2 linked regions of the Rhizobium rhizoryzae genome follow. The protein of the gene in region 1 interacts with the protein of each later gene in a pairwise test. Links are inferred from orthologs where the notes say so. Each region holds a gene or a part of one and is shown on either strand. Other genes may lie near its edges.

Region 1 (5,359 bases):
CGGACATCTTGAAATCCGTTAAATCAATCGCTCTCGTGGGGGCGTCTCCCAACCCTAGCCGACCCAGCCATGGCGTAATGGGCTTCTTGCTCTCCAAGGGGTACCACGTCATTCCCGTCAATCCGGGTCAGGCTGGCAAGATGATTCTTGGCCAGAAGGTGTATGGTCACCTGGGCGATATTCCCGAACGGATCGACATGATCGATGTGTTCCGTGCCTCGGAATATCTGGCTGAAGTTGTCGATGAAGCGCTTGCGCTTTCTCCGCGCCCAAAAGTCCTCTGGACCCAGTTGGGCGTGAGGGAAGAAAGTTCGGCGGTGCGGGCAGAGCAAGCTGGTGTGCAGGTTGTCATGGATCGGTGTCCGGCAATCGAATATCCTCGACTGCTCGGGCACCATCCAGTGCATTGAACCGACACGGGTCGAGAGGTTCGGGAGCGCTAGTCCACCAGCAAATCCGGCTGTACCCGAAGCGCGTTCATCTCGCCTGCGTTCACGCAGTATGCGGCAAAGTTTTCCGGTGCCTGATGCATGCCAAGGTCGTGTCGGCATTGCTCCTTCGACGCGCAGTGCGAGCAATTCGACTGCATCTCGCGGAACTGGTTCGGTGACAGAAGGCGCACCTCGACCGGATCGATATGCAGGGCCTGCATCAACCGTTCCATTTCTTCCGCGCCATTCGCGGCCAGGCGGTTCAGCTCCAGCAGCCGGTGACGGTCTATACCCAGATCTGCTGCAATTTCGCTCTGGAGCTCCGGTCCCAGCTCATCCAATTCCGATAAGGTTTGGAAACAGTTGCGAATATTTCCGTAGAGATGCGACAAGCGCGCTGCGAAACTTCCCGATGCTTCGTTCATAGCCATGCTGATGCCTCCTGACGATCCGGCTCGCAGTGTGGCACGTCTGTGAGCAGCCACCTTGATCCGGATCAAGTCCTTATCGGGGAAGCAGCAGTTCCGTCTGCAGCGTCGAACCGCGCAAAGAATTTCTCAATGCAGTCCGGTTTATGGCGTTTGGCGGTTTGTCGCCGGAGCATGGCGCTGTCTATAGTGTGCCTCAGTCAGCCGAACACGGCGGTATTCGTTCAAGGGAGGAACCACTATGACAACCGACAATCCGGGCTTTTCCACACTTGCAATTCATGCAGGCGCAAAGCCTGATCCGGCCACAGGCGCCCGAGTGACGCCTATCTACCAGACAGCGTCCTACGTCTTCGAAAGTGCCGATCATGCCGCGGCTCTTTTCGGACTGCAGCAGTTCGGAAACATCTATACGCGAATTATGAATCCCACTCAGGCGGTACTGGAGGAGAAGGTTGCTGCCTTGGAAGGCGGCACCGCGGCTCTTGCCGTCGCTTCGGGCCACGCAGCGCAGATGCTCGTTTTTCATACGATCATGAAGCCCGGGAGCAATTTTGTCGCTGCACGCCGTCTCTACGGAGGCTCCATCAACCAGTTCGGACACGCCTTCAAGAATTTTGGCTGGGACGTACGTTGGGCAGACCCTGCAGATCCGCAAACCTTCTCCGCGCAAGTCGACGAGAACACGCAGGCGATCTTTATCGAGAGTCTTGCCAATCCTGGCGGCACCTTTGTGGACATTGCGGCGATTGCAGAAGTCGCTCAGAAGCATGGCCTTCCATTGATCGTGGATAACACTATGGCTAGCCCCTATCTGGTTCGTCCCCTTGAGCACGGAGCCGATATCGTCGTGCATTCCCTGACCAAGTTCCTCGGCGGGCATGGCAATTCGATGGGTGGCATCATCGTGGACGGAGGCACCTTCGACTGGACCGCATCAGGACGTTATCCGATGTTGTCCGAGCCGCGGCCTGAATATGCCGGTGTCGTGCTGCATCAGACGTTCGGCAATTTCGCTTTTGCCATCGCTTGCCGCGTTCTTGGCCTGCGCGATCTTGGACCTGCGATTTCACCCTTCAACTGCTTCATGCTGCTGACCGGTATCGAGACGCTTCCGCTTCGTATGCAAAGGCATTGCGACAATGCCCTGGCGGTGGCGAAGTGGCTTAAAAAGCACGAGAAAGTTTCCTGGGTTTCCTATGCCGGACTGGAGGATGATGCGAATCATGGTCTGCAGCAACGCTATTCACCATCTGGCGCCGGCGCGGTCTTCACCTTCGGCCTGAAGGGCGGCTATGAGGCTGGCAAGACGTTTGTGGAAGGGTTGAAGCTTTTTTCGCATCTGGCCAATATCGGCGACACACGTTCGCTGGTCATTCACCCCGCTTCAACGACCCATCGACAATTGACGCCCGAACAGCAGACGGCTGCCGGGGCAGGGCCGGACGTCGTGCGCTTGTCGATTGGCATCGAGGATCTGAAGGATATCATCGCCGATCTCGAGCAGTCGCTCTCGAAGGTATGAGGATAAGATGAACGACGTCGTCCGCTTTGATATTGCATCCATTGAGCCGGAGGAGGGCGCGCCAGCGCCTGATCGGCTGATTTCCGGTGAGCCGCGGTTCCGGACATGGAATGTTGAAGAGGCGGATGGCGGCGTCTATGCCGGGATTTGGGAATCAACGCCCGGCAAATGGCGTATTCTTTATGACGAATGGGAGTATTTCCATATTCTTGAAGGCCATTCCGTCGTGACCCCAGATGGTGGCGCGCCCATTCATCTCAAGGCGGGCGACAGGCTGATCCTCAGACCAGGGTTCAAGGGAACCTGGGAAGTCATTGAAACGACTCGCAAGGACTACGTGATTCGACTGTGATCACCGCTGCTGCTGCCGTGCCTCTTTCAGCATCAGCGACAACGACGCCCCCAGAATAAGCAGTGCGCCCAGCCACAGATACCCGCTCGGCGCATAACCAAACACGACCCAGCCAGCGAGCACGTTGAGCGGCAACTTCAGGTCATCGAACGGCTGCACGTAAGCGGCGTCGGCAACGCTGTAAGCGAGCGTGAGTAGATATTGCCCGATAGCGGTCAAGAAGCCCGCCAGAACGAGTAGCCAAAGCGTTGAGGCCTGTGGCAGGGCAAAGCCGGTACCAAAGGCAAGAGCGGCATTGATGGGTGTCAGCAGCACGAACAACCAGATCGTGACGGTCTCGGCCGGTTCATGATGCGTCAGGTTCTTCATGATCAGGGATGAACCGCCCCAGAGCAGAGCAGCCAGAACGGGTAGGAGCGCGGTTGCTGAAAAGCTGTCTGCCCAAGGCTGTAGAATGATCATAGCGCCTGTAAAGCCGATTGCGGTTGCCGACCAACGGTGCAGACCAACAGTCTCGCCCAGAAACAGACGGGCGCCGATGATGACGAAGAACGGCGACGTCATGACAAGGGCAATCGCCTGCCAGATCGGGACAGTCACCAGACCGTAGGCCCAGGCCTGAACTCCCAGAGCGGCCAGGACGACGCGAAGCAGGTGACGGATCGGATGGCGCGTTCGCATTGCCCTGATCCCAAGCTTCATCAGCAAGGGCAAGGAGAAGGCTGTTGCAATGGCATATTGCCAGAACGCCATGGAGGAGGCTGGAAAGTGCAGTACCATGGCCAGCCATTGGGTCAGAACATTGATCGCTGCAAACACAATCCCTGCCAGGATCATGAAGAGCGCGCCCAGTATGGCAGGAGAGCGGATCAGGCTTTTCGGCTGGTGCGCGTTCATGGAGATATCCGTCGTTACTGCTGGCCGCAACTGTCGACCCCGGATCACACCGATAACAAGTCAACGGTTCGCCATCAAATGGAAAGCCCGGCACGATGGCCGGGCTTGGATCTTCAAAACAGCTGCGCTTCGGAAAACGCATGCTAAATAGCCTTAGCTGTTGACGGCGTCCTTCAGGCCCTTGCCGGCCGAGAACTTCGGAACGTTACGAGCCGGGATATCAACTTCAGCGCCGGTCGATGGATTACGGCCCTTCGAAGCTTCGCGGCGCGATACGGAAAAGCTACCGAAGCCTGCGAGACGAACATCGCCACCGTTCTTCAGTTCAGCCTGAACGGCATCGAGAACTGCGTCAACAGCCGATGCGGCGTCTGCCTTGGACAGACCAGCCTTTTCAGCAACGGCGGATACCAATTCGTTCTTGTTCATGTTTCCACCCCTTTCAATGGTTTCACACAAATGGACCTAGTCGGGGCAACGATTCATGCCGCCCTTCGCCCAACCAAAAGCTCTGCGATTGCCTGAAAAACAAGGGGCTCTCAGCAGTTTTCACAAAAAAGGCCGGTGAAATACCGGCCTTTTTCCACAAGAGGTGCATAATCTACACCCTATGATGCTCAATGAGCGACAGTCGCACCCGTATCGTCGCTGCCGTCAACAGCAGCAATGACCGTCGTTTCAACCGTTCCATCCCATTCAATCGGCTCCGGTTTGCGCAGGAGCGCATGCTCCAGAACCTCACCCATCCGCGATACAGGGATGATCTCCATGTTGTTCTTCACGTTGTCCGGGATATCCGCCAGATCCTTCGCGTTCTCTTCCGGGATCAGAACCTTCTTGATGCCACCGCGCAGTGCAGCGAGAAGCTTTTCCTTCAGACCACCGATGGGCAGAACCCGACCACGCAGGGTGACTTCCCCCGTCATGGCGACATCCTTGGAGATCGGAATTCCCGTCATGATGGACACGATGGCAGTTGCCATTGCGATACCAGCGGACGGACCGTCTTTTGGCGTTGCGCCTTCCGGAACGTGGACATGGATGTCCGATTTGTCGAAGAGCGGCGGCTTGATTCCGAAGTCGACAGCACGCGAACGGACATAGGATGCCGCCGCAGAAATCGATTCCTTCATCACGTCCTTCAGGTTGCCGGTTACGGTCATGCGACCCTTGCCCGGCATCATGACGCCTTCGATCGTCAGCAATTCGCCTCCGACCTCGGTCCAGGCAAGACCGGTGACGACCCCGACCTGATCTTCACGCTCAGCTTCACCGTGGCGGAACCGCGGAACGCCGAGATAATCGTGAATGTTCGCGGCGGTGACCTCGACGGTCTTCGTGTTGCCCTTTATGATCTCCGTCACGGCCTTACGTGCGAGTTTCATCAGTTCACGTTCGAAGTTACGGACACCGGCTTCACGGGTGTACTGCTGAATGATCGCGGTCAGGGCGTCGTCGCTGACGGAAAACTCTTCCGGCTTCAACGCGTGCTCCTTGATTGACTTCGGCAGAAGGTGGCGCTTCGCGATCTCGCGCTTCTCATCTTCCGTGTAACCGGCGATCCGGATGATCTCCATGCGGTCCATGAGCGGGGCAGGGATATTCAGCGTGTTCGCGGTCGTGATGAACATCACGTCAGAAAGGTCATATTCCACTTCCAGGTAGTGATCCATGAAGGTGGAGTTCTGAGCCGGATCGAGCACTTCGAGAAGAGCCGATGATGGAT
Region 2 (5,817 bases), 2.3 Mb from region 1 along the record:
AACAGGAAGTAAGGTACGCATGCCCGAATTGCCAGAGGTGGAAACGGTGCGCCGCGGATTGGCGCCGGTGATGGAAAACATGACGGTGCTTGCGCTCGAAACCCGCCGCGCTGATCTACGCTTCCCCTTTCCGGAGGATTTTTCCGCCCGCGTGTCCGGTCGGCGGATTGTCGGGCTTGGGCGTCGGGCCAAATATCTGCTGATAGATCTCGACGATGGCATGACCATTATAGCCCATCTGGGGATGTCGGGTTCCTTCCGCATCGAACAAGGCGGCTCGAGCGATCTTCCGGGTGAGTTTCATCACGCGCGATCCAAGGATGGCAAGCATGATCATGTCGTCTTTCACCTCGACAGTGGCGATACGGCATGTCGTGTCATCTATAACGATCCGCGCCGCTTCGGCTTCATGCATCTGTGGCCGCGAGCTGAACTTGATCTCTATCCGGCCTTTGCCGGAATGGGGCCAGAGCCGACCGGGAATCTCCTGGATGCGGATCTGCTTGCGAAAAGGTTCGAAGGGCGTTCACAACCCTTGAAAAGCCTATTGCTCGATCAGACCGTCATTGCGGGCCTCGGCAATATCTATGTCTGTGAGGCGCTCTGGCGTGCCGCGCTTTCGCCTCTGCGAAGAGGCGCGACGCTCGTGACCGTGACGGGCAAGGCCCGGCCACCTCTGCAACTGCTGACGCAATCCATTCGCGACGTGATTGCCGATGCCATCGCGGCGGGAGGGTCTAGCCTGCGAGACCATATTCAGACGGACGGCTCCCTGGGCTACTTCCAGCATAGTTTTGCGGTCTACGATCAGGAAGGACAGCCCTGTCGGCGAGAGGGTTGCAGCGGAACGATTGAACGCGTCGTACAGTCCGGCCGTTCAACCTTCTTCTGCGCAACGTGCCAGAAGTGACTCGCAAGACTCGAGGTTTGCGTGCTTTTCGCAAAAATTCCTGCGAAATTGCGCGTTGACGGCGGGCTGCATTCCAGCTATTAGACCGCCCACAGTTGGGAAAGCCTTCGACGGCTTCCTCTATTGCTCCCAAATTGCTGGATGACAGGTCAGGTAGACCCGGCGCGGCGACGGCGGAGTTTTGGTTCGAATTCGAAGAGAGGCAGAGATGGCCAATACCACTTCGGCGAAGAAGGCGACCCGCAAGATCGCACGCCGCACAGACATCAACAAGGCGCGTCGTTCGCGCGTTCGTACCTTCATCCGTAAGGTTGAAGAAGCCATCGCTTCGGGCGATGCAGCAGCAGCAGCAGAAGCTCTCCGCGCAGCACAGCCGGAAATCCAGCGCGCTGCCACGAAGGGTGTTGTTCACCGCAACACGGCCTCCCGCAAGGTGTCGCGTCTGGCGGCTCGCGTGAAGGCAATCTCCGCCTAATTACCGTCACAAACGGTTGTCATTTTTGAAGCCCGGTCATCGACCGGGCTTTTCGTGATTCTGACCTGTAAGAACTTGGGTCATAGGGCGGTAAAGAGCTGCATGACACCTTAGTGACAGAAATAATTGTTTATTTTCAATTATTTATCGGAGGATCCTGTCAAGGCTGTCGCAGTCGGTCGGGGAAATTCGAGAGTCTGTGAGTCAAGCGATTTTTTATTTTTTTGCCCTTTCTCGCCATCTGTCTCTATGTCATTTTCGAATCCCATTGATTCGTTTGAGATTCTCCCCGAAAGCCTCTTCTCCGAGTCAAATTAGGCGCTCTGAGTCAACGCGCCTGGCTTAATTTTATGTAAAATTCGTCGTTGATTCCCCCCCATGATCCTGCCTTAATGGGTCCCAGCAAGAGGCACGGGGAACCCTCCAGAAAATCGACGCAGAGAATTCGGCTTGACCGAGGTCTCCAGATTTTCGTCTCTTGTCCGGACCGCGACTGCAGTTCGGTTCTTCAAAAAGTTTGAGCGTATTCATCGGTGCCTCATGGGCTCCGCGGTCTATCGTTCGTGCCGAATGGGGCGTTGCATTCGGATAGAAGTGTGGGTCTGGTTTCATCGACGAGGGTGAGATCGGGCTTCCTGGGGCGCACGGGGGCGCGCCAGCAGCCGGATAGCCGGCGTCGTGCGAGGGGTCGCGCGGCAAATGCAACCAAGGCGGATGTTGCCGGTTCTGGCGAGGAGAACCGAATGCAGAGGCCGAACAAGAATTTGTCCTGGCGGGTGGCTTTGGCACCTTCCGGCAGGAAACACATGAGAAGGCGGCAAGGAATGCATATGAACACCGTATCGACCCGGACTTTGGAGAGTGGCAACCAGGTGTCCGAGGCGTTCGAAAGCGTTCAGTCCCAGGCGGCAGGGGAAAAATCTGAAATGAAGCATGATGCTCTGTTCGAACGGTTCAGTGCCCGTTTGAAGGCGCAGGTCGGCCCTGACGTGTATGCAAGCTGGTTTGGTCGCCTGAAACTGCACTCCATCTCCAAGAGCGTCGTTCGTCTCAGCGTGCCGACGACCTTTCTCAAATCCTGGATCAATAACCGCTATCTGGATCTTATTACCTCGATCTTCCAGGCCGAGGATTCTGAGATCCTGAAGGTTGAGATCCTGGTGCGCACAGCCAGCCGTGCAGTTCGTCCGTCAGGCGAAGAGCGTGCAGCAGCGCCGGAAACTGCCGTTGCAGCACCGCAGCGCCGTTCCAGCGGTCCGCGCGAAATCGGCCAGATCGCGGCCTTTCCGACGCAGTCCCAGCCAGCACAACAGGCTGCAGCGCCATCTGCTCGCACCGCTTCTGCGAGCCCGCTGTTTGGCTCGCCGCTCGACAGCCGTTACACCTTCGACACCTTCGTCGAGGGTCCGTCGAACCGGGTGGCACTGGCCGCTGCCCGCACGATTGCGGAAGCCGGTGCAAGTGCCGTACGGTTCAATCCGCTGTTCATCCATTCCGGTGTGGGCCTTGGCAAGACGCATCTGCTGCAGGCCATTGCCAATGCGGCGGTCGGCTCATCGCGTATGCCGCGTGTCGTCTATCTGACTGCTGAATATTTCATGTGGCGTTTTGCAACGGCCATTCGCGACAACGACGCGCTGACCCTGAAGGAGTCGCTGCGCAACATCGACCTTCTCATCATCGATGACATGCAGTTCCTGCAGGGCAAGATGATCCAGAACGAGTTCTGTCACCTTCTGAACATGCTTCTGGACAGCGCAAAGCAGGTGGTTGTCGCCGCTGACCGTGCACCGTGGGAGCTGGAATCGCTTGATCCTCGCGTCCGTTCGCGCCTCCAGGGTGGCGTTGCCATCGAGATGGAAACGCCGGACTATGAAATGCGCTTTGAGATGCTGAAGCGCCGTCTGGAAATGGCTCGTCAAGATGATCAGGCGCTCGATATCCCGGACGAGATCCTCAGCCACGTCGCGCGCAATGTTGCCAATTCGGGCCGTGAACTTGAAGGTGCGTTCAACCAGTTGATCTTCCGGCGCTCGTTTGAACCGGAGCTATCCATCGGGCGTGTCGATGAGCTTCTGGCGCATCTCGTCGGTGCGGGCGAGGCCAAGCGGGTTCGCATTGAGGACATTCAGCGGATCGTAGCGCGCCACTACAACGTCTCGCGCCAGGAGCTTGTGTCGAACCGCCGTACGCGTGTCATCGTCAAACCGCGCCAGATCGCCATGTATCTGTCGAAAACGCTGACGCCACGGTCATTCCCGGAAATCGGTCGCCGCTTTGGCGGGCGCGATCATACGACCGTTCTCCACGCTGTGCGCAAGATCGAGGAGCTGATTTCTGGTGATACCAAGCTCAGCCACGAGGTCGAACTGCTCAAGCGTCTGATCAACGAAAACAACGCCTGATGAAACGCGGTGGCATGGGTTGTGATGCTGATGCCACCCGATCCTTCTACAGTCGTCGTGCGGCAAGCTATGCCGCAGACACAGGTGATTATTCTGTTTCGGAACATCTGACGCGCTTCAGCGCTCTCCTGGCGCAAGATGCGCGGGTGCTCGAGCTTGGTTGCGGCAGCGGCCGCGATAGCGCCTGGATGCTATCGAAAGGTTTTGAGGTTCACCCAACCGATGGGATTGCCGAGATGGCGGAGCAGGCCTCGGCTCGTCTCGGAATTCCCGTTGCTGTCCTCCCTTTCGCTCAGATCAGCGCGCTCGATAGCTATGATGGCGTCTGGGCGAATGCCTGCCTTCTCCATGTCCCGCGGCATGACCTGGCTGATATCCTCCAGCGTATCCAGCGTGCACTGAAGCCGAACGGTATCTTCTACGCCAGCTACAAGGCTGGTCGGGGAGAGGGCTTTGATGGGCTTGGGCGCTACTACAACTATCCTGATCAGGATTGGCTGCGCTTGAACTATGGTCGCGGCTGGTCTTCGCTGGAGATCCTAGCGCAACAGGGTGGCGGCTATGATGGCCTGCCAACGCCCTGGCTCCATGTTTTTGCGCGGAAAGCCGATGGCGGCGAACAGGTCGTTTAGATCCGCCGCGCGTGAACGATGATTTCGGAGCTCGAGTTCGGATCGAAGGGCGTCTTGTCCCACCATCCATAGACCTGCGTGATCGAAAATCCAGCCTGAGCAAGCAGATCTGTGATGGTATCGAGGGAAGGAAAGCGCAGCGTACTGCTGCTCACCAATCGGTCGCCGTCTGCCATGGTGTAGACCGCGTCGAAGGTTACCTGATCGCCCTGGACGTCGCGGTACTGGTAGAAGACTTCCACAGTGCCTTGCCCCAGGATATGTCGGCGCGTTTTTGTCTTTTCCTGCGTCCAGGTTTCCCATTCACATCGAGATGGATTGCGGCTTTCAAAAACAAGCCTTGCATCTGGCTCAAGATGTCGAGCGATGTTCCTGAGCGCCTTCAGCGTATCGTCATCAGTCAAAAACACCTGAAAGACATGCGCTGTCATGATCGCGAGTTGGAAGCGCTCCCGGAGATCGAATTCTGCTGCGGCAGCCTGCACCCATTGCACCCGCGCCTCGCTATCCTTCGCCTTGGCAATGGAAAGCATGCCGGGGGCGGGATCGACACCTGTTACCTGATGACCATCGGCGGCAAGCGGCAGGGTCAAGAGCCCCGTACCGCAGCCAATATCCAGAATGCGGCAGGGTGAAGAGGCGAGGGAGAGATAATAGGCCCGATCTTTGCCATGAGCGTTGAAATGATCATAAAGGGCGGCCATGTCACTACGCGCAAACTGATCATCGACGGGCATGTGATCCTCCTGTCAGTGAATGGTTTGCTGTTTCAGCAAGCCAGATCCGCCACCACCGCGTCGAGGATCAGCATCCCGGCTGGCGTGCACCGTAGCCTGGAATTTCCAAGGCGCTCTATAAACCCGTGTTCCAGTAAAAACTGCTCGCGCGCCGGATTTGGGAAGCGACCGGACAATTGCTGCCAGCGGGCAAGGTCCACGCCCTCGCGAAGGCGCAAGCCCATCAGCAGAAGTTCGTCGGCCTGTTCCTCGCGCTCGAGGATCTCGTGCTCCACCATGCCATGACCATTGGCTTCCACCTGCTCAAGCCAGCGTTCGGGCATCCGTTCGGTCGCGGTCGCGATCTTTGTGCGGTCGCGGCTGATGCGCCCATGCGCGCCTGGACCAATCCCGGCATAATCGCCATAGCGCCAATAGGTCAGGTTGTGTCGGCTCTCGGCACCTGGCTTTGCGTGGTTTGAAACCTCATAGGCAGGCATACCGAAGCCTTCGGTGATGGATTGCGTTGCCTCATAGAGTGCCGCAGATTGATCGCCATCCGGTACGATCAGTTTGCCAGCCTTGTGCAGCCCATAGAAGGCAGTGCCCTCTTCAATGGTCAGTTGATAGAGGGAAAGGTGATCCACGGCGTAGGATACGGCCTCGTTGAGCTCTCTTT

What was found. Proteins that work in one complex are often made in the same cells at the same time.
Region 2: the proteins of hupB (region 1) and dnaA interact in binary tests that used the Escherichia coli proteins (3 or more experiments, as listed by UniProt). The link is inferred for Rhizobium rhizoryzae from one-to-one orthologs.

The regions. Positions count from the first base shown.
Region 1 is NZ_CP049250.1:2,975,914-2,981,272, reverse strand. The notes cover bases 2,425-5,359. They hold hupB (DNA-binding protein HupB), read right to left. Parts: upstream 4,063-5,359; coding sequence 3,787-4,062; downstream 2,425-3,786. Other genes in these bases: lon (endopeptidase La), read right to left, coding at 4,251-5,359; G6N80_RS20250 (DMT family transporter), read right to left, coding at 2,737-3,633; G6N80_RS20255 (cupin domain-containing protein), read left to right, coding at 2,425-2,736. Also shown: G6N80_RS20270 (CoA-binding protein), read left to right, coding at 1-410; G6N80_RS20265 (DUF6455 family protein), read right to left, coding at 440-862; G6N80_RS20260 (O-acetylhomoserine aminocarboxypropyltransferase), read left to right, coding at 1,101-2,384; more of G6N80_RS20255, read left to right, coding at 2,392-2,424.
Region 2 is NZ_CP049250.1:642,564-648,380, reverse strand. Bases 1,630-4,499 are described here. They hold dnaA (chromosomal replication initiator protein DnaA), read left to right. Parts: upstream 1,630-2,209; coding sequence 2,210-3,790; downstream 3,791-4,499. Other genes in these bases: G6N80_RS09280 (class I SAM-dependent methyltransferase), read right to left, coding at 4,419-4,499; G6N80_RS09285 (class I SAM-dependent methyltransferase), read left to right, coding at 3,790-4,422. In the rest of the region: mutM (bifunctional DNA-formamidopyrimidine glycosylase/DNA-(apurinic or apyrimidinic site) lyase), read left to right, coding at 20-910; rpsT (30S ribosomal protein S20), read left to right, coding at 1,119-1,385; more of G6N80_RS09280, read right to left, coding at 4,500-5,159; radical SAM family heme chaperone HemW, read right to left, coding at 5,192-5,817. UniProt on the Escherichia coli protein: Plays an essential in the initiation and regulation of chromosomal replication. Binds in an ATP-dependent fashion to the origin of replication (oriC) to initiate formation of the DNA replication initiation complex once per cell cycle.